3 regions of the Dysosmobacter sp. genome follow, and region 1 is predicted to be linked to each of the others. Evidence: a T-box and tRNA genes for the amino acid it is inferred to sense, from the RefSeq annotation. Region 1 holds a T-box; the other regions hold tRNA genes.
The links. A T-box is a leader RNA that pairs with one kind of tRNA and senses whether it is charged. The one in region 1 lies ahead of leuS (leucine--tRNA ligase), so its partner is inferred to be a tRNA-Leu.
Positions count from the first base shown of each region.

Region 1 (6,897 bases):
ATGACGCCCGTCTGGCTGCCGAGGAGCTGGCAAAGGCCACCCGTTCCGAGGTGGTGCAGGTCATCGGCACCAGGTTCGTACTGTACCGGGAGAGCCATTCCAAGCCCAAGGAAAAGCGCATCCAGCTGGTGAAGCCGGCCAAAAAGCGCCCCCTGTGACAGCGGATGCCATCGCATTCCAAAAGAAGGTAGGACTATGAAAATCGGAATCTACGGCGGGACGTTCAACCCGCCCCACCTGGGCCATGTGACGGCAGCCCGGGCGGTGTTCGAACTTTTGAAGCTGGACCGGCTGCTGCTGGTGCCGGACCGGCTGCCGCCTCACAAGGCTCTGCCGGAGAACTCCCCCTCCGCCCAGGACCGGCTGGAGATGACCCGCCTGGCCGGGGAGCAGACCGGTCTGGGAGACCGGGTGCAGGTGCTGGATCTGGAACTGAAGCGGGAGGGAAAGAGCTACACCGCCGACACCCTGGAGGAGATCCGCCGGATGTACCCGGCCGATGAGCTGTGGCTGCTGATGGGGACGGATATGTTCCTGACCCTCCAGGCCTGGCACGATCCCCAGCGGATCCTCTCCCTGGCGGGGATCGCTGCCTTCGGCCGCACCGAAGAGGACACGGAGGAGCTGTTCTCCGTACAGCGGGACTATCTTTATCGCACATTCCCTGGAGCCCGGATCTTCACCCTGACCATTCCCGGTGTGGTGGATGTCTCTTCCACGGAGCTGCGGGACGAGCTGCGGACAGGAAAGGGTGGAGCGGCCCTGCCTCCGGCAGTGTACGGCTATATTCTCCGGAAAGGGCTCTACGGTGTCCAGGCGGATCTGAAGCATCTCACCCTTTCCCAGCTGCGCCCGGTGGCATTGAGCTATCTCAAGTATAAGCGCATCCCTCACGTGCTGGGCACGGAGCAGGAGGCCATCCGCCTGGCGGAGCGCTACGGCGGCGATGTGGAGAAGGCCCGGGTGGCGGCGCTGCTCCACGACTGCACCAAGAAGCTGGATATGGAAGAGCAGCTGGCGTTGTGCCGTCACTACGGCATCGAACTGGATGAGCTGGAGCAAAAGGCGCTGAAGCTGCTCCACGCCAAGACCGGAGCGGCCATCGCCCGGGATGTCTTCGGGGTGGATGAGGAGATCTATCACGCCATCTGGTGGCACACGACCGGCCATGCCAACATGACGCTTCTGGAAAAGATTATCTATCTGGCGGACTATATCGAGCCCTCCCGGGATTTTCCGGGGGTAGACAAACTGCGAAAAGTATGCTATGAAGATTTGGACAAGGGCCTTTTGCTGGGCCTGGACATGAGTATTCAGGAAATGACGGAAATGGGAAATCCCGTCCATCGGGCCACGGTGGAGGCCCGTGACGCGCTGAAAGGATAGAAAGACATTGGATAGACATAAAGATGAACAGCACGCGGGTGGAAGCCGGCTGCAAAAAAAAGAGAAAAATCAGAAAGCCCCAAAGGAAAAGAGAAAGAGCCGCCTGACCCGGCAGCAGAAGATCCTGATAGCCATTGCTGTGCTGCTGGCAGTGGTGCTGGCGGCGGTGGTGGCCTGCCAGAGCCTGTTTGTCCGCCCGAATTTGGACAATAAAAAGGAAGAGAGTGACGATCAGGAGGAGGAAGAGCTGGATTACGGCGACGGCGTCCGCCCCCGCAGCGACGGCGAACGGAAAAGCGAGGACTACTACACGGTTTTGATCCTGGGCCGGGATACCGGCGGCGGCGGCAACACGGATACCATGCTGCTGGCCTCCTATGACGTCACCAACCAGAAGGCCACCGTCATGTCCATTCCCCGGGACACCATGGTGAATGTCGGCTGGGACGTGAAGAAGATCAACTCCGTCTATAATTCGTACGGCGGCGGGGAAAAGGGCATCAAGGCCCTGTACCAGGAGATCGCCCAGCTGGTGGGCTTCGAGCCCGATTACCAGGTGGTGGTGGAATGGGAGGCCGTGGGCGAGATCGTGGACGCCATGGGCGGCGTGTACTTCGATGTGCCCCGGGATATGGACTATGAGGATCCCTACCAGGATCTGTCCATCCACATCAGCAAGGGTTACCAGAAGCTCAACGGCGAACAGGCCATGGGTGTGGTCCGGTTCCGGGACGGCAAGAACGGCTATGCCAACGGCGATATCGGCCGGATCGAGACCCAGCAGGCGTTTTTGAAGGCTGTCATCGAGCAGATGCTCCAGATTCAGAACGTCACCAAGATCAGCCAGTTCGCCAAGGTATTCCAGGAGAACGTTACCACGGATCTCTCTTTCCAGAATATTTTATGGTTTGCCCAGCAGGCTATTTTCGGCGGACTGAAGGTGGAAAATGTCAACTTTGTCACCATGCCCTATAAGGGCGTTTCCGCCTGGAGCCGGTCTTATGGCCAGAACCTCTCCTATGTGGTGCCCGTTGCAGATGAGCTGCTGGAGCTGGTGAACAATGATCTGAGCCCCTTCAAAGAGGTATTTACTCTCAGTGACCTGGATATCATGTATGTGAATTCCGATGGATCTATCGGGTCTACCACCGGCCATGTGGAGGACTCCAAGGCAGCAAAGCCGCCTGTAAAGACCAACACCTCCTCCCAGACCCAAAAGCCCGCCGATACCCAGACCGGAGAGACGGGCACCGAGACTGGCACGGAGACCGGGGAGACGCTCCCCAACACCGGCGCGGAGGGCGGAACCACCGGCGGTGAGACCACGACTCCGCCGGAGACCGGCGGAGAGACTTCCGGCGGCGAAACCACCGGCGGAGAGACCGGCGGTGAGACCACCGCCCCGCCCCAGGAGGGCGGCGAGAGCTCCGGCGAAACCGGCTCCGGCGCGGCTTCCGGTGAGACCGGCGGTGCTTCTTCCGGCGGAACAGGCGCCAGTGAGCAGACGCCCACCACCACTGATCCGGGCTTTTCCGTCATCGAACCGGCTCCTGCGGCATAAAAGACGGTATTTTGCATTTGTATCAAAAAGAAAGTGAGGAATCGGCCATGACACCGAAAGAACTGGCGATGATCGCCGTCAAGGCGCTGGACGAGAAAAAAGGGCGGGAGATCGCCGCAATTCAGGTGACGGAGCAGACCACGCTGGCGGATTACTTCGTGATCGCCACAGGCAGTTCCAATACCCAGATCAATGCCCTGTGCGGCGCTGTGGAAAAGGCCATGAAGGAGCAGGCGGGGGAGGATCCCATGCGCCGGGAGGGCTATCGGGACGGTACCTGGGTCCTGCTGGACTACGGCTGCGTCATCGTCCACGTGTTCTCCCCGGAGGCCCGGGAGTTCTACTCCCTGGAGCGGCTGTGGAGCGACGGCACCCCGGTGGACCTGACCGGCGTGCTGACTGCAGACTGAATGAAAACCGTCCCGGCCCTGTGGCCGGGACGGTTTTTCACCGGTATCCCTGCGGCTGACCAAGCCGCATTAAGACTTCCGCGAGCCGCCTGGACGTGGGAATGGGAAGAAGCCGGAAACGGGCGGCCTGCGGACGGGGATTCCGGCGGTTTCAGGGACTTTTCCCTAGGTTCCTCTTGACAAAATGGCACGGCACTCATAAAATAGTGCCGTTAACGACGTTGAAGGGAAGAAAGACGGAATTTCCCGCCTTCAGAGAGCCGGCGGCTGGTGTGAGCCGGTGGGGGCGTTCCGTGGATGACTGTTCCCGGAGTTTTCCGCCTGAACGGATTTGCAGTAGGGCGGGACGGCAGGCACCGTTATCTGCCGCGGCCTTTGGGGCCGGTGAGGGCTGTTCGGTGACGGACAGCTGAATCAGGGTGGTAACGCGTTTCGACGCCCCTGACCGTGCAGGTCAGGGGCGTATTTTTACGCTGGATACCTGTGTGGGAAATGACGCTTTTGGATATAAAAGAGCAAAGAGATCATTCAAAAGAATGAAGGAGAGACACCATGAAGTACGATTTCAGCAGCATCGAGAAGAAATGGCAGAAGAAGTGGCTGGAGGAGAAGCCCTTTGCTGCCGTCACCGGTGATAAGACCCGGGAGAAGTTCTACGGCCTCATCGAGTTCCCCTATCCCTCCGGACAGGGCCTCCACGTGGGCCATGCCCGGCCCTTCACCGCCATGGACATCATCTGCCGCAAAAAGCGGATGCAGGGTTACAATGTGCTCTTCCCCATCGGCTATGATGCCTTCGGCCTGCCCACGGAGAACTACGCCGTCCAGCACCATATCCATCCGGCTAAGGTGACCCACGACAACATTGAGAACTTCCGCAAGCAGCTGCATATGCTGGGCTACTCCTTCGACTGGGACCGGGAGGTCAACACCACCGATCCAGACTACTACAAGTGGACCCAGTGGATCTTCCTGCAGATGTTCAAGAAGGGCCTGGCCTACAAGGCGTCCATGCCCGTCAACTGGTGCACCAGCTGCAAGATCGTCCTGGCCAACGAAGAGGTCGTGGACGGCGTGTGCGAGCGCTGCGGCGGTGAGGTCATCCGCAAGGAGAAGAGCCAGTGGATGCTGGCTATCACCAAGTACGCCGACCGTCTCATCGACGATCTGGACGATCTGGACTATATTGAACGTGTGAAGATCCAGCAGAAGAACTGGATCGGCCGGTCCGAAGGTACCGAGGTGGACTTCACCGCCACCAACGGCGACAAGCTGACGGTTTACACCACCCGCTGCGATACCCTCTTCGGCGTTACCTACATGGTCATCTCCCCGGAGCATCCCTATCTGCAGCAGTGGAAGGATCAGATCAAAAACTGGGACGCCGTGGCAGCCTATATTGACGAGGCGGCCCACAAGTCCGACTTTGAGCGCGGTGAGCTGAACAAGGAAAAGACCGGCGTCCGCCTGGAGGGCATTGAGGCCATCAACCCCGCCAGCGGCAAGCAGGTGCCCCTGTTTGTCTCCGACTACGTCCTCATGGGCTACGGCACCGGCATCGTCATGGGCGTGCCCGGCCACGACCAGCGCGACTGGGAGTTTGCCACCAAGTTCGGCCTGCCCATCATCGAGGTGGTCAAGGGCGGCGACATCACCAAGGAGGCCTTTACCCTCAAGGACGACACCGGCATCATGGTCAACTCCGGCTTCCTGGACGGCCTGACCGTCAAGGAGGCCATCCCCACCATGAAGAAGTGGGTGACGGAGCACGGCATCGGCCGCCCCAAGACCAACTTCAAACTCCGTGACTGGGTCTTCAGCCGCCAGCGCTACTGGGGCGAGCCCATCCCTCTGGTGAACTGCCCCAAGTGCGGCTGGGTGCCTCTGCCGGAGGATCAGCTGCCCCTGCTGCTGCCGGAGGTGGACTCCTACGAGGTCACCGATACCGGCGAGTCCCCCCTCTCCAAGATGACCGACTGGGTCAACACCACCTGCCCCAAGTGCGGCGGCCCTGCCCAGCGTGAGACGGATACCATGCCCCAGTGGGCCGGTTCCTCCTGGTACTTCCTGCGCTATATGGACCCCCACAACGACAAGGCCCTGGCCTCCAAGGAGGCGCTGGACTACTGGTCTCCCGTGGACTGGTACAACGGTGGTATGGAGCACACCACGCTGCACCTGCTCTACTCCCGCTTCTGGCACAAGTTCCTCTATGACATCGGCGTGGTGCCCACCAAGGAGCCCTATGCCAAGCGCACCAGCCACGGCATGATCCTGGGTGAGGGCGGCGAGAAGATGTCCAAGTCCCGGGGCAATGTGGTGAACCCCAACGACATCGTGGAGCAGTACGGCGCCGACACCATGCGGCTTTATATCATGTTCATCGGCGACTTTGAGAAGGCCGCTACCTGGTCCAACGATGCCGTCAAGGGCTCCAAGCGGTTCCTGGACCGTGTGTGGAACCTGGCGGAGAACGCTGCTGAGAGTTATGAGGTGACCCCTGCTAACGAGGCCATCATCCACAAGACCATCAAGAAGGTCACCGAGGACATCGATTCCCTGAAGATGAACACCGCCATTGCCGCCATGATGACCATGGTCAATGAGCTCTCCGCCAACGGCTGCACCCGGGGCGATATGAAGTACCTGCTGTTGCTGCTCAATCCCTTTGCCCCCCATATTACGGAGGAGCTGTGGGAGAACCTGGGCTTTGCGGCCCAGACCGGCAAGATGTGCTGCCAGGCCCAGTGGCCCGTGGCCGATGAGAGCAAGACCGTGGCTGCCACGGTGGATATGGCTGTCCAAGTGAACGGCAAGCTCAAGGGCACCATCTCCATGCCCACCGACAGCGAGGAGGCCGCCGTGGTGGATGCCGCGCTGAAGGTGGAGAAGGTTGCCAAGGCTGTGGAAAACATGAAGGTGGCCAAGACCATTCTGGTGAAGAACCGGCTGGTGAACCTGATTGTAAAGCCCCAGTAAATTCACTTTTTACCGGGATAGCTCTGCGGATTTTCTGATTGTGGAAAACCAAAAGCACAAATTTTCACCGAATTCTCTTGACATCCTTCCGTAAGGTCTGTATAATGCATTTGTTAAAGCCATTGTTTTATGGCCCTTAAAGTATCCTGGATTGAGCCGGATACCTCGGAGGGAGGGAAATATAGATGTCTGAGATCCATGTGAAGGACGGCGAGTCCATTGACAGCGCCCTGAAGCGGTTCAAGCGCAGCTGCGCCAAGGCTGGCGTGATTGCCGAGGTCCGTAAGAGAGAGCATTATGAGAGCCCCAGCGTCAAGCGTCGCAAGAAGTCTGAGGCTGCTCGCAAGAACAAGAAGCGCTATTATTGATCATTGAAAAAGGCTGTGCCCATCCGGCACAGCCTTTTTTCATGCTTTGCGGCTACGATCTGCGGGGAAACAGGGAGGGGAGCAGATCCTGCACCTGGGAGACGCACAAAAACGCCGCCGAAAATCCCAGGGCCGTCCCGGTGCGCAGCTTGTGGGCGATGGTCTCCCCGTCGTCAAAGAGGACAAAGTGTCC
Region 1 covers NZ_DAWBAJ010000008.1:67,954-74,850, forward strand. Annotated here, with positions in the region: gene yhbY (ribosome assembly RNA-binding protein YhbY) at 1-158, shown strand, start outside; gene nadD (nicotinate (nicotinamide) nucleotide adenylyltransferase) at 196-1,386, shown strand; gene ACT67G_RS03870 (LCP family protein) at 1,394-2,947, shown strand; gene rsfS (ribosome silencing factor) at 2,995-3,357, shown strand; T-box leader at 3,570-3,803, shown strand; gene leuS (leucine--tRNA ligase) at 3,910-6,336, shown strand; gene rpsU (30S ribosomal protein S21) at 6,522-6,704, shown strand; gene ACT67G_RS03890 (hypothetical protein) at 6,757-6,897, opposite strand, start outside.

Region 2 (6,897 bases), on a different contig from region 1:
GACGACCTCACTCAGCGGCTGCTGGATGCCGGTGTCTCCACCAACGGCGTGGAGGTGGAGCAGACGCCCCTGCTGGGAGACATCCTCAGCTGGGTGATCCCCATTGTGATCTTCATCGCCCTGGGCCAGTTCATGTCCCGGAAGATGATGGACCGGATGGGCGGGCCCAACGCACTGTCCTTCGGCAAGTCCAACGCCAAGATCTACGTGAAGTCCTCCGAGGGCATCAAGTTCTCCGACGTGGCCGGTGAGGACGAGGCCAAGGAGAACCTGGCAGAAATTGTGGACTACCTCCACAACCCCGCCAAGTACCAGGAGATCGGCGCCTCCATGCCCAAGGGCGTGCTGCTGGTGGGCCCTCCGGGCACCGGCAAGACCATGCTGGCCAAGGCCGTGGCCGGCGAGGCCAACGTCCCCTTCTTCTCCATGTCCGGCTCGGAATTTGTGGAGATGTTCGTGGGCATGGGCGCCTCCAAGGTGCGGGACCTGTTCCGCCAGGCCAAGGAGAAGGCCCCTTGTATCGTGTTCATCGATGAGATCGACGCCATCGGCAAAAAGCGGGACGGTCAGATGGGCGGCAACGACGAACGGGAGCAGACCCTCAACCAGCTGCTCACGGAGATGGACGGCTTCGAGGGCAACACCGGCGTCATCATTCTGGCGGCCACCAACCGCCCGGAGTCCCTGGACCCGGCCCTGACCCGTCCCGGCCGGTTTGACCGCCGGGTCCCCGTGGAGCTGCCGGACCTCCAGGGCCGGGAGGAGATTTTGAAGGTCCATGCCAAAAAGATCAAGGTGGCGGAGGATGTGGACTTCCAGCAGATTGCCCGGATGGCCTCCGGCGCCTCCGGCGCGGAGCTTGCCAACATCGTCAACGAGGCGGCCCTACGGGCCGTGCGGGACGGCCGCAGGTACGCTACCCAGGCGGATCTGGAGGAGAGCATCGAGGTGGTCATCGCCGGCTATCAGAAGAAGAATGCCATCCTCACGGATCAGGAGAAGTGGACGGTGGCCTATCACGAGGTGGGCCACGCCCTGGTGGCGGCCCGGCAGAACCACTCCGCCCCGGTGCAGAAGATCACCATCATCCCCCGCACCTCCGGCGCCCTGGGCTACACCATGCAGGTGGAGGAGGGGAACCACTACCTGATGACCAAGGAGGAGCTCCTCAACAAGATCGCCACCTACACTGGCGGCCGGGCGGCAGAGGAACTGGTGTTCGGCACCGCCTCCACCGGCGCCTCCAACGACATCGAGCAGGCCACCAAGCTGGCCCGGGCCATGGTCACCCGCTACGGCATGAGCCCCGACTTCGACATGGTGGCTATGGAGACCACCACCAACCAGTACCTGGGCGGGGACAGCTCCCTGTCCTGCTCCGCCCAGACCCAGGCGGAGATCGACCGCCAGGTGGTGGAGATCGTCCGCAAGCAGCATGAAAAGGCCGCCAAGATCCTGGCCGACGACCGGAAAAAGCTGGACGAGATCTCCCGCTACCTCTATGAAAAGGAGACCATTACCGGCAGCGAGTTCATGGAGATCCTGAACCGGGAAGAAAACTGAAACCATCACCCGTGAAAAAAGCCCGGCGGAGCGCCTTGTGCGCTTCGCCGGGCTTTGCGGTGTCGCCAGGGGAACCGTTATTCCCCCACAGCCGCCTGGAGACGGGCAAGATCCTCCTGGTCCGGGTGGCTGAGGGCCTGGTCAAAATTTTCCAGCATGGCGGTGCGCCGGGGGCTCTCCTCCATGGCCGCATAGCGGTCCCGCACCGCCTGGGGCATCTTGCCCTGGCACATGTAGGTGCCGGTCACCTGGACTCCGGGGGCCAGATTGGCCTTCACCCGGTCCAGGATCTGCTGGAAGTAGGCGGGGGCGCCTCCAAACCCGGCGGTGCCGAAGAGGAACACCTTCTGATCCGTCAGGCTCTGCAGAAAGCGGGCGGTGGGCTCGTCGCAGGTGCCCTTGTCCGTCCAGAATCCCACATAGACCGTGTCGGCGGCCAGAGCCTGGGGAGCCGGGGCGCCGAAGTAGCGGCAATCCTCCTGAGGCAGGGCCTCCCGGACGGCCCGGGCCAGCATGGCGGTGTTGCCGGTGCGGCTGCTGTAAACGATGGCGTAGCTCATTTGGTTTCCTTCCTTTCATAGATACAGTGGACGCCCCGGTGGGCCATCATGCCTCCCAGGCACTCCTTGTTGCAGCGGACACAGCGGTGGATGGTTTCCGGATGGCCGGAGCAGACCTTGTTGGGCCACTCCGGGTCGGCGGTGAGCTGGCGGCTCATGGCGGCACAGTCGATCCGTCCGCTTTCCAGCTGTGCCTCCACAAAATCGGGGTCGGTGAGCCCGCCCACACCGCAGATGGGCAGCCGGGTGAGCCGGCGCACCTGATCGCAGAATTTCAAAAAGCAGCCCTCCGCCCCGAACTCCGGATGGCTTTTGGGGGGGATGGTGTCGGTGAGCTCCCCGTGGTTGGCCAGGGTTACGTGGAAGCTGGTGACTCCCGCCTGCTCCAGCAAGGGGACAAAGATGGGCAGCTCATCCTCCAGCACACCGGCGTTGCCGTAGTGGGGATCCTCCTGGCGCACTGCCAGCTTGTAGTCGATGGGCACGTGGGGCAGGCGGCGGCGGATGGCGGACACTGCCTCCACGGCGAAGCGGGCCCGGTTTTCCGGACTGCCGCCGTAGCGGTCGGTGCGGTGGTTGAAGAGGGCGGAGCTGAAGCTGCCGCACATCCGGTCCCCGTGGACCTGCACCATGTCAAAGCCCGCCTGCATGGCCAACTCTGCTGCCTTGCCGAAGGCGTCGGTGATCTCCGCCACCTTTTTCTCCGGCAGGCCGGTGATATAGGGCCCCACCTGCTGGTTCAAGAGGGGCCGCAGTTCCTCCATGGAGATACGCTTGGTGAGCACGCCGGGGATGTACCGGATCATTCCCTTGAGGTTGGAGTCGGACTGGTGGAGCTGGGCGCACAATTTGCACCCGTAGGGATGGACGGCGTCCGACAGAGATTTGTAGAAGGCAAAGCCCTTCTTGGTGTACAGGGAGGGGCCGAAGCCATGGGGCAGCACCGGTACGTCGCCGATGATGATCATGGCGCAGCCTCCGGCGGCGATCTTCTTCATCCGCTCCACCAGCTCCTCCTGGGGAAGGCCCAGGGAGGTGGGGGCAAAGACGATCCGGTTCTTTAGGGTCAGCCCGCCGTAGTTCAGGGGGCTGCAAATGGTTTCGTACATGTGGAATCCGCTTCTTTCCCAGAGACTTTTGCCAAGAGGGCAAAGAGCTGTTCCCGCTCCTTCTGATCCAGAGGGGTCAGGGCGGCTTCATCCCAGTCGAAGAACACCTGGTGGCTCACCTGAAAGGCCTGCTGCCCTTTGGGGCTCAGATCCAGATGGTAGGCACGGCCGGACTTCTCCCGGGTGAGGAAGCCCTCCTCTACCAGCCGGGTGACGGTGCGCTGGGAATAGCCCCAGTCCAGCCCCAGGGCCGCGGTGAGCTGGGCCTGGGTGCAGCCCGGGTGCTTGCCCACGTAGATCACTGGAAACAGCGACCCGAAGTTCAGCCCCAGGGCCTGGAGATGCCGGGAGGTGTAGGCGGTAAAGCTGCGGTGGAAGACGGTGGCGTAGTAGGCCAGGGTCTGGAACATGGAACGGTCAACTCCTTTTTCTTGACTTTGTCAAGTATAACGGCTATACTTGATGAAGTCAAGTATCAAATTCAAAAAAAATCGGAGCAAAGTGAACTTTGCTCCGACGATGGTGCGCGAGGCGGGACTTGAACCCGCACGTCCGTAATGGACACTAGAACCTGAATCTAGCGAGTCTGCCAATTCCACCACTCGCGCGTACAGTATGCAGTTTTTTCCGCCGCCCCAAAAGGGTCCCACCGAAGACACCGTCTTCGGTGGGGATGTGGTGCGCGAGGCGGGACTTGAACCCGCACGTCCGTAATGGACACTAGAACCTGAATCTAGCGAGTCTGCCAATTCCACCACTCGCGCGTACAGTATGCAGTTTTTTCCGCCGCCCCAAAAGGGTCCCACCGAAGACACCGTCTTCGGTGGGGATGTGGTGCGCGAGGCGGGACTTGAACCCGCACGTCCGTAATGGACACTAGAACCTGAATCTAGCGAGTCTGCCAATTCCACCACTCGCGCATACAGCGGACGGTCTTTTTTGGGAACCGAACTGGTGCGGCTGACGGGATTTGAACCCACACGTCGATTCGACACCAGCACCTCAAGCTGGCCTGTCTACCAGTTCCAGCACAGCCGCAAATACATTCCCTAGAAAAGACTGCTTGATTATTATAGCGGGAACCACAGCTGATGTCAACCTTAATTTTTTGTTTTTCCCGAAAAAATTTCCTCCGCCGGGAAGTGCTCCCGGCGGAGGACGGAAGATAGGAACCTCAGCGCTGATCCATGGGGGTATAGGAGCGGAAGGGCTCCACACACTCGTACCGGGGACGGATCAGCTTGCCGCCGGAGGAGAGCTCCTCCATCCGGTGGGCGCTCCAGCCGGAGATCCGGGCCACGGCGAAGAGGGGGGTGTAGAGCTCGATGGGCAATCCCAGCATCTCATAGACGAAGCCGCTGTAAAAGTCGATGTTGGTGGAGAGGACGGACTTGTGCTGGCGCTCCATCAGCAGCTCCTTGCCGATCCGTTCCACGTTGCGGTACAGCGCCAGTTCATCCTCCCGGCCCTTTTCCGCCGCCAGGCGGTACACATAGTCCCGGAAGACCTCGCAGCGGGGGTCGCTCTTGGTATACACCGCGTGGCCCAGGCCGTAAATGAGGCCGCTGCGGTCAAAGGCCTCCTTGTTGAGCATCTTGGTGAGGTAGTCCGCCACACAGCCCTCGTCGTTCCAGTTGGAGACGTTGGCCTCGATGTCCTCCATCATGGCCATGACCTTGCTGTTGGCGCCGCCGTGGCGGGGGCCCTTCAAAGAGGACATGGCTGCCGCGATGGCGGAGTAAGTGTCGGTGCCGGAGGAGGTCACCACATGGTTGGTGAAAGTGGAGTTGTTGCCGCCGCCGTGATCCGCGTGGAGCACCAGGGCCACGTCCAGCACCCGGGCTTCCAGCTCCGTGTAGCTGCGATCCTCCCGCAGCATCCGCAGGAAATTCTCCGCGGTGGAGAGATCCGGCTTGGGGGTGTGGATAAAGAGGCTCTCCCCCTGGCTGTAACGCCAGGCCTGATAGGCGTAGATGGCCAGCACCGGCATGTTGGCCATCAGCTGCAGGCACTGGCGCAGCACGTTTTCCAGGCCGATGTCGTTGGGCTTGTCGTCATAGCAGAAGAGAGTCAGGATGCCCCGCTGCATGGTGTTCATCAGATCCCGGGGCGGAGCTTTCAAAATGACGTCCCGGAAGAAGTTGGTGGGCAGCGTCCGGTAAGAGGCCAGCTGGCCGCAGAAATCCTGCAGCTGGGACTGGGTGGGCAGCTCCCCGAAGAGCAGCAGGTAGGCCGCCTCCTCAAAGGCATAGCGCCGGCCCCGTGAGCCGGTGACCAGTTCCCGGGTATCGATGCCCCGGTAATAGAGCACACCGTCGGTGGGGATGATGTGTTCCCCCTGGGTGACGTTATAGGACTGGATCTCCGCTACCCGGGTCAGGCCTGTCAAAACACCCCGGCCGTCCTCGTCCCGGAGGCCCCGCTTGACGTTGTACTCCTTGTAGAGCTTGGGATCGATGTAGTTCTTCTTTTCCCACTGTTCCTTCAGAGCCAGGATGGCGGGGGTGATCTCGCAGTAGGTGTTCTCGCGGTTCTCTTTCCAAATCATGACGGGGCGCTCCTTTCTGTTTGAACCGGGGTGGCGGCAAATGAGCCGCAAAAAAGATTTTTTGCAATTTTAACATATTGATCTTTCATTTTCAACAGGAAAATAAAAAAATTAAAGAATTTTTTGCATCAAAATTTAGTTTAAATTGCAATTTTACCTGCATACCGGCAAAAAAAGCAGCCGCCGGAAAGGCGGCTGCCGGAGAGAAGGCAAACAGAGCGGAGCGTCAGAGCTGGGCGAGGGTCTCCCCGATGGGATCCGTAATCACCAGGTCTGCCTGGACGTCCCGGGCCACGGCAGATTTGTTGATGAGCACCAGCTTGTGGCCCCGGTAGTAGTTGATAAGGCCGGCGGCGGGGTAGACATTGAGGGAGGTGCCGCCGATGATGAGCATATCGGCCTCGGCAATGGCACGCAGGGCGTCGTTCAGGGTCTTCTGATCCAGTCCCTCCTCGTAGAGCACCACGTCGGGCTTCACCTGGCCCCCGCAGGTGCAGCGGGGGACCCCCTCCGCGTGGAGGATGAAGTCCATGCTGTAGAACTTCCCGCAGCGCTCACAGTAATTGCGCAGGACGCTGCCGTGGAGCTCCAGCACGTTGCGGCTGCCGGCGGCCTGGTGGAGGCCGTCGATGTTCTGGGTGACGATGGCCTTCAGCTTGCCCTCCCGCTCCCACTGGGCCAGCTTGTAGTGGGCGGCGTTGGGCTTGGCGTCCGGAGCCAGGAGCTTTGCCCGGTAGAACCGGAAAAACTCTTCGGGGTTGCTTTCATAAAAGGTATGGCTTAAAATCACTTCAGGCGGATACTTCCACTGCTGGTGGTAGAGCCCGTCGGTGCTGCGGAAATCCGGGATGCCGGACTCCGTGCTGACGCCGGCGCCGCCGAAGAAGACAATGTTGTCGGAGCCCTCCACCAGCTCTTTGAGTTTTTTCACCTGGTCCGTCATATGACCGGATCCCTCCCCTGCAATCTGATAAAATAGAAGTGAACGATAAGGAGCAAATTGATGAACATCCAGATTTTCGGCTCGTCCAAGTCCTTCGACTCCAAAAAGGCGGAGCGCTGGTTCAAGGAGCGGCGCATCAAGTATCAGTACATTGACCTGCCCTCAAAGGGATTA
Region 2 covers NZ_DAWBAJ010000017.1:16,367-23,263, reverse strand. Annotated here, with positions in the region: gene ftsH (ATP-dependent zinc metalloprotease FtsH) at 1-1,563, shown strand, start outside; gene bilS (flavodoxin family protein BilS) at 1,641-2,123, opposite strand; gene bilR (bilirubin reductase) at 2,120-3,232, opposite strand; gene bilQ (bilirubin utilization transcriptional regulator BilQ) at 3,205-3,642, opposite strand; tRNA gene ACT67G_RS06170 (tRNA-Leu) at 3,753-3,840, opposite strand; tRNA gene ACT67G_RS06165 (tRNA-Leu) at 3,909-3,996, opposite strand; tRNA gene ACT67G_RS06160 (tRNA-Leu) at 4,065-4,152, opposite strand; tRNA gene ACT67G_RS06155 (tRNA-Leu) at 4,185-4,270, opposite strand; gene ACT67G_RS06150 (citrate/2-methylcitrate synthase) at 4,407-5,780, opposite strand; gene ACT67G_RS06145 (NAD-dependent protein deacylase) at 6,007-6,723, opposite strand; gene ACT67G_RS06140 (arsenate reductase family protein) at 6,784-6,897, shown strand, end outside.
Region 2: it has a tRNA-Leu gene. The T-box ahead of leuS (leucine--tRNA ligase) is inferred to sense a tRNA for this amino acid. The anticodon was not compared.

Region 3 (6,897 bases), on a different contig from region 1:
GGTCACGGGTCTCGATGGTCTTGATTCTATCCATAATACAGATCTCCAATCTCGTCGTTTGCGGATGGCGCAAACCAGTGTATTTACCATTCCATAGTAAAGCACGGCGGCCCGCTTGTCAAGAGGGAAAGCACTGCGCCGCCGGGGTTTTGACGCATTCTCACGCTTCCGGCAGGATCATGGCAAGGCCCTGATCCAATGCCTCCTCCGACAGCTGCCCCATGCCCCGGGCTACCAGGTTGCCATCGGCGTCGATGAAGTAGGTGGTGGGAAAGGCGGAGATCCCATAGGTGTAAACGGCGTTTTGCTCCGTGTCAAAGTATACCGGGAAGGTGTACCCCTCCTCCTGGATGTAGGTCTCGCCCGCCTCCTGGGTCTCGCCGTTCATGCTGCCCACGCCGTCGATCATAATGAAGGCGACGTCTTCCCCCAGTTCCTCGTAGGCGGCCTGAAAGTGGGGCATTTCCGCCCGGCAGGGGGGACAGGTACTGGCCCAGAAGTTCAGCACGGCGGGCTTTCCCAGAAGGGAAGAGAGGGTTATCTCATTGCCGTCGGCGTCGTAGACGGTAAAGTCCGGGGCAGCTACCGGGGCTGCATCCTCCTCACCGCCGGATTCCTGGGCCACCTGTTCACCGCTCCCGGACCCCAGCGTCCGGTAGGCGATGGTGGCAGCCCCCAGAATTACCACCAGGGCCAGGATCAAAAGCAGGGATCGTTTCTTGGCATTCATGGAGTTCCTCCTTTAGATGGCCAGGACCGACAACAGCCGGCCCATGAGCCCGGTCATCATGGCGATGCCCACCACGATCAGCAGCCCGCCGGAGAAGAACTGAATGGGGCGGTAGTGCCGCTTGATCCAGTCAAAGGCGGACTTCAGCTGATCCAGCAGCAGGGCGCTGAGCAAAAAGGGCACGCCCAGTCCCAGTGAGTAGGCCAGCAGCAGTGTGACGCCTTTGAGGGCGGAGCCCTGCTGGGAAGCCAGCATTAGCGCCGAGCCCAGAAAGGCTCCCACGCAGGGTGTCCAGCCCACAGAGAACACCAGGCCGAAGAGCATGGAGGAGAGGAAATCCCCCCGGGCCACGGAGGCGCCGGAGCCCAGCCCCCGGAATAGTTTCAGCTGGAAAAGACCCAGGAAATGCAATCCGAAGAGCACCACGATGAGGCCGCTGACGATGTTGACGGCGGTTTGATGGTGCTGGAGCAGGGAACCCACGCTGCCGGCAAAGGCCCCCAGGGCCACAAAGGTAACGGTGAAGCCCAGTACGAAGCCCAGGGCATTTTTGAAAGCGGAGAGCTTGCTGCCCCCGGCGGCGCCCCCCATCAGATAGGAGAGGTAGATGGGCAGCATGGGCAAAAGGCACGGAGAGATGAAGGTGATGAGCCCTTCCAGAAAGGTGATGAGGTATTCCATGGAGGGGTTACGGCTCCTTTCCTTTTTCTGCAGGATATCAGGGCCGGCGGCCGCTGTCTGTGACAAGGTCACGTCCCTCAGATAGGCAGCAGCACGCAGGCGATCTTGAAGTACACCACTAGAGAGATGGCGTCCACAATGGTGGTGATAAGGGGAGCGGCCATAATGGCCGGATCCGCGTGAACCATTTTGGCGGCCATGGGCAACACGCCGCCGATGGTCTTAGCCAGCAATACCGTCACCAGCAGCGCCAGGGCCACCGTGAAGGCCACGGCCTCGTTGCCGGGGTAGGTGATGATGAGGCGCACAAAGTTCACGGCGCTGAGCACCACGCCCACCACCAGGCTCACCCGCAGCTCCTTCCAGAACACCCGGAAGAGGTCCTTCAATTCGATCTCGCCTACGGCCATGCCCCGGATCACCAGGGTGCTGGATTGGCTGCCGGCGTTTCCGCCGGTGTCCGTCAGCATGGGGATGAAGGTCACCAGCAGGGGCATGGCGGCAAAGGCGGCTTCATACTGGCCCAGGATGCCGCCGGTGATCATGCCGGAGATCATCAGTACCAGCAGCCACACGATCCGGTGCCGGGCCAGGGTGAAAACGCCGGTTTTCAGATAGGGTTTTTCCGAGGGGGCCATGGCGGCCATCTTTTCAAAGTCCTCGGTGGCTTCCTCTTCCAGCACGTCCATGCTGTCATCCACGGTGACGATGCCCACCAGGCGGCCCTCCTTGTCCACCACGGGCAACGAGAGAAAGTCGTACTTCATCAGCCGGGCCACCGCCTCTTCCCGATCCTCTCCGGTCTCAGCGGTGATGAGATCCGTCTCCATCAGGTCGGAGACCTTGTCGGAATCCTTGGCCAGCAGCAGCTCCCGGATGGTGATGACGCCCTCCAGCTTCCGGGAGGCGTCCGTCACATAGCAGGTGTAGATGCTCTCGGCGTCGGCGCCGGTCTCCCGGATATGACGGATGGCCTCCGCTACCGACATAGTCTGCTTGAGGTCGGTAAACTCAGCAGTCATGATGCTGCCCACGGAGTTTTCCGGGTAGTTCAAAAATTGGTTGATGAGTTTGCGGGTCTCCGGACGGGCGATCTGGAGCACCCGCTTGACCACGTTGGCCGGGAGCTCCTCCAGCATGTCCACTGCGTCGTCTACATACAGCTCTTCCACAATGGCGGAGAGCTCCTGGTCGGTGATGGACTCCAGCACGCCTTGCTGCTGCTCGGGGGAGAGATTGGAGAACACCTCCGCTGCCAGCTCCTTGGACAGGGTACGGAAGGCCAGTACTGCCTGCTCCTGGGTCAGCGTCTCCAGAAACAGTGCGATGTCCACGGGGTTTTCCTCTGTCAGTGCTGCCCGCAGAGCGTGGAAATCCCGGCGCTGGAGCAGCTGCTCCAGCAGTTCAAAATTCTGCTTCATGTTGCATTCCTCCTCTGTTCAAACGGTTGAGAATCCAGCGAGGAAGTCACAAAACAGACAAAACCGCCCAGAGCTGCCGGTTTCCCGGCAGCCCCGTGCGGCGATATTCATGCATGGAACGTCTGACGGCGTCCCGGTTTATGAGGAAAACCAGGGAAGCAGCGCCTGAGAGATCCATAACGGAATATCACTGCCCGTTTTCGTACTTCGTCCGCATACGTCCACTTGGTTTTCCTCCTTTTCTGTAAAAGATACGGCGGGTTTCCCCAACCGCCCCGAGAATATCATATTTTTTTATCCTTGGCAACCCTCAATTTTGTGAATTGGATTCCGCTGGAAATTGCCGCCCGGTGTGGTCGATGGTGTAGTCGGTGTTGTAGGTTCCCTGCCAGATGAGCTCCGAGATGGGGACCACCGTGTAGCCCTGGCCGATGAGGTATTCCAGGATGCCCGGCAGGGCCTCCGGGGTGTGGAGGGCGGCGTTGTGGAAGAGGATGATGGACCCGGGCTGTACTTTGGAGGTGACCCGCTGGGTGATTTCGGAGGCGGAGATCTCCTTCCAGTCCAGAGAGTCCACGTCCCACTGGATGGGCTCCATGCCGAAGTCCCGGATGGCCCGGATCACATGGTCGTCATACTCCCCGTAAGGGCACCGGATCAGGGTGGGGGCCACGCCGGTCACAGCTTTGATCTTGTCGCTGGAGGCCTGGAGGTCGGCAGTGATCTCCTCTGTGGAGAGGGAGTTGTAGTGGGCGTGAGTGTCGGAGTGACTCATGACCTCGTGCCCGGCGTCATGGAGAGCCTTGACAGACTCCGGGTATTTGGTGACCCAGTCTCCCACCACAAAGAAGGTGGCCTTGATGTTGTACTTGCCCAGAATGTCGATAAGCTGCTGGGTGTCCTCATTGCCCCAGGCGGCGTCAAAGCTGACGGAGCAGACCTTCTGATCCCGCTCCACGCTGTAGATGGGCAGCTGGCGGTCAGTGGCATAGGCCCCGGCGGTGGCGGGCCACAGGATCACATAGGCGGCCATGCACACTGCCAGGATGCCTGCGGCCATAGCGGCGGCGGGCCGCTTTCGCAGGATGATGTTCATAAGGGATCCCTCCTTGTCTTGATAGTGCATCGTATGAAGTTTTGACGGAGGAAATCCCAAATCCGCCGAGAAAATGACAGGCATGCGTTGGGGCAAAAGAGAGGGGGATGGTATACGATTAGGATATTATGCGTGATGTTATACAAAATGTATCAAGAATCGCGGGGCTTTGACAGAAAACGGGAGCAAGCGATATGACGCTTGCTCCGACATGGTGCGCCTGAAGGGACTCGAACCCACACGCTAAAAGCACGAGAACCTAAATCTCGCATGTCTACCAATTCCATCACAGGCGCATATGAGCGGCGGGGAACCCGTGCCGCTGTTTTTTTGCTTTAATGCTGCGGGTAAAATTCATCAGGTGTTTTTGCCATGGGGAGGGCCTTTTTTACCCACTTTGAAAAGGCGGGCTTGCAGATCAAAACCCAAGCGTACCCATCATAGCAAATCAGCTCCAGCTGTGTTAATGGCGTCTGGAAGCAATACTCCGGCGCACCGAACTTTTCAATCTCCCAGTAGGGCTCATAATTCCAAACCTCACAGGGCTGCGTGCCTTTTGGCACTGCGGAGAGGACGCCACCCAGGATAAAGTGTACGTGGCCCGCAGACAGATGGGCGGTCAGCTCTATACCGTCCATCAGTAATCCTGTCCACTGCCAGCGCCTGCGCACTTCCTCCGGGCAGCTTTCTGCATACCAAAGATCATGGTCAGTAATGACCCAGTCATATTGGTACTGCAAATCCCCCAGTGCTGAAAAGATATCCAGCAGGTCATGCGGCAACTCTTGCCGGGCGATCATCCAGAAATCCATGCACAACAGTATAGCACATCAGGCGCATGCGGACAACGGAAAAATGAAATTCTTTTATGGGGGCAGAACGGAAAGGGGCCGCGTCTTATCCAAGACGCGGCCCTCGAAGGCCATCAGCCTGCCACATACAGGTTCAGAAGCTGGATCAGGGTACCGGCCGACAAATAGGTGGTGCCGTCTTCCAGCGTACTGGCAGCGGAAATGGTACTGCCGTCACCGCAGCAAACGGACCCTGTACCGGGGTCTACGGAACATACGATGCTGCCATCGGAGCGGGCCACATTGGCCCCGGTCTTTGCATCCCAGTATACCGTCATTCCCACGGATTCGGCCACAGCCCGCAGCGGCAGCATGGTTTCATCACCCACCAGCCTGGCTTTCTCAGAGAGTACCTGCGTGCCTACCGTCAGAAGACCGTCTTCCCCGCAGGTGATGTAGCTGCTGTACGTGTAAGGAAATACAAGAACTTTGGAGATGTCACCGTCCGTGCCGGTCCAAGTCAGGATCCGGGTGCCGGGAACCAGATCTTCCAGCCGGACGGGATCGTCGGAACCGTAGCGCTCCAGCTGGGCCGCATCGGTGATTTTCAGAATTTTATCATCTGTGGTGGTCACCTCTGTCCAGGTCAGAGCCGGAGGAGGATAGATGGCGATCATGGCCTGGGGCGTAACGGCGCGGATCTCGTGGTATTGCGGTGCGCTGAAATCTGCGGGAATATTGGCTACGATCAAAATGGCAGTGGCTTGAGGAGGAAGACTCATGGTCATCACCGGTCCTACCCATGCGTAAATGGTCTCACCGTCTTTCAAGTCGTCCGTGGACATGGGTTCACCGGTAACGGCATCCAGACAGAGGATGCTCTCGCCGTGAAGAATGACTTCGTTGAGAGAATCGTCCTGGTTGGAATTGCGGACCAGCAGACCGCCGTCAGAGAGTTGGGTAAGGGTGCCCCAGACCCGGATAGGGCCGGCGGTGGGAGTCAGATGCGGGGCAGTTGCTTCCGCCGCCATAGCGGGGATACACAACAGGGTGGCACACAGCACCAAAGAGAGTAGCCTGAACATCTTCTTTTTCATTGCAGTCCTTCCTTTCTGCCGCGGAACCAACAGGATTCCGCGGCCTTTGCTGAGATAGACGCACAGATGGTGGAAAAAGTTCCCCGCAGACAAAGAAGATGGTAAAAAAGAACCGTCCGGCCAATATGGCCGGACGGAAGGAAATGATTATTTTTTGCTGTGAAGGGCTTTCATACGCTTTTCGTGGTCCAGAATGGCCTTGCGCATCCGCAGGCTCTTGGGAGTGACCTCCAGCAGCTCGTCGTCCGCCAGGAATTCCAGGCACTGCTCCAGGCTCATCTGCTTGGGGGGAGTGAGCCGCAGGGCATCGTCGGAGCCGGAGGCACGGGTGTTGGTCAGCTGCTTCTTCTTGCACACGTTCACCGTCATGTCCTCGCTGCGGGGGCTCACGCCGATGATCATGCCGCCGTAGACGGGGACGCCGGCGCCGATGAAGAGGGTGCCCCGCTCCTGGGCGTTGTACAGGCCGTAGGTGATGGACTCGCCGGTCTCGAAGGAGATCATGGAGCCGTTGCCACGGCGCTGGATATCGCCCTTGTAGGGAGCGTAGGAGTCAAATACGGAGGCCATGATGCCCTCACCCCGGGTGTCGGTGAGGAACTCGTTGCGGTAGCCGAACAGGCCCCGGGCGGGGATCAGGAATTCAATTTTCATGCGGTCGCCCACAGGGGTCATCTCCAGCATGTCCGCTTTGCGCTGACCCAGTTTTTCAATGACGCTGCCCACGCAGTCACCGGGTACGTCCACCACCAGACGCTCGATGGGCTCGCACTTCTTGCCGTCGATCTCCTTATAGAGCACACGGGCAGGGGAGACCTGGAACTCATAGCCCTCCCGGCGCATGGTTTCGATGAGGATGGAGAGGCTCATCTCACCCCGGCCGGCCACGTTAAAGGCGGTTTCCTTGTCAGTGTCGGTGACCCGCAGGGACACGTCCCGCAGGGTCTCCCGGTACAGCCGTTCCCGCAGCTGGCGGGAGGTGACGAACTTGCCTTCCTTGCCGGCAAAGGGAGAGTCGTTGACGGAGAAGGTCATCTCCAGGGTGGGGGCGGAGATCTTCACAAAGGGCAGAGCCTCCACA
Region 3 covers NZ_DAWBAJ010000009.1:14,369-21,265, reverse strand. Annotated here, with positions in the region: gene scfA (six-cysteine ranthipeptide SCIFF) at 1-34, opposite strand, end outside; gene ACT67G_RS04010 (TlpA family protein disulfide reductase) at 161-730, opposite strand; gene ACT67G_RS04005 (cytochrome c biogenesis CcdA family protein) at 743-1,411, opposite strand; gene mgtE (magnesium transporter) at 1,489-2,832, opposite strand; gene ACT67G_RS03995 (polysaccharide deacetylase family protein) at 3,143-3,928, opposite strand; tRNA gene ACT67G_RS03990 (tRNA-Leu) at 4,141-4,224, opposite strand; gene ACT67G_RS03985 (hypothetical protein) at 4,264-4,740, opposite strand; gene ACT67G_RS03980 (stalk domain-containing protein) at 4,854-5,816, opposite strand; gene typA (translational GTPase TypA) at 5,964-6,897, opposite strand, start outside.
Region 3: it has a tRNA-Leu gene. The T-box ahead of leuS (leucine--tRNA ligase) is inferred to sense a tRNA for this amino acid. The anticodon was not compared.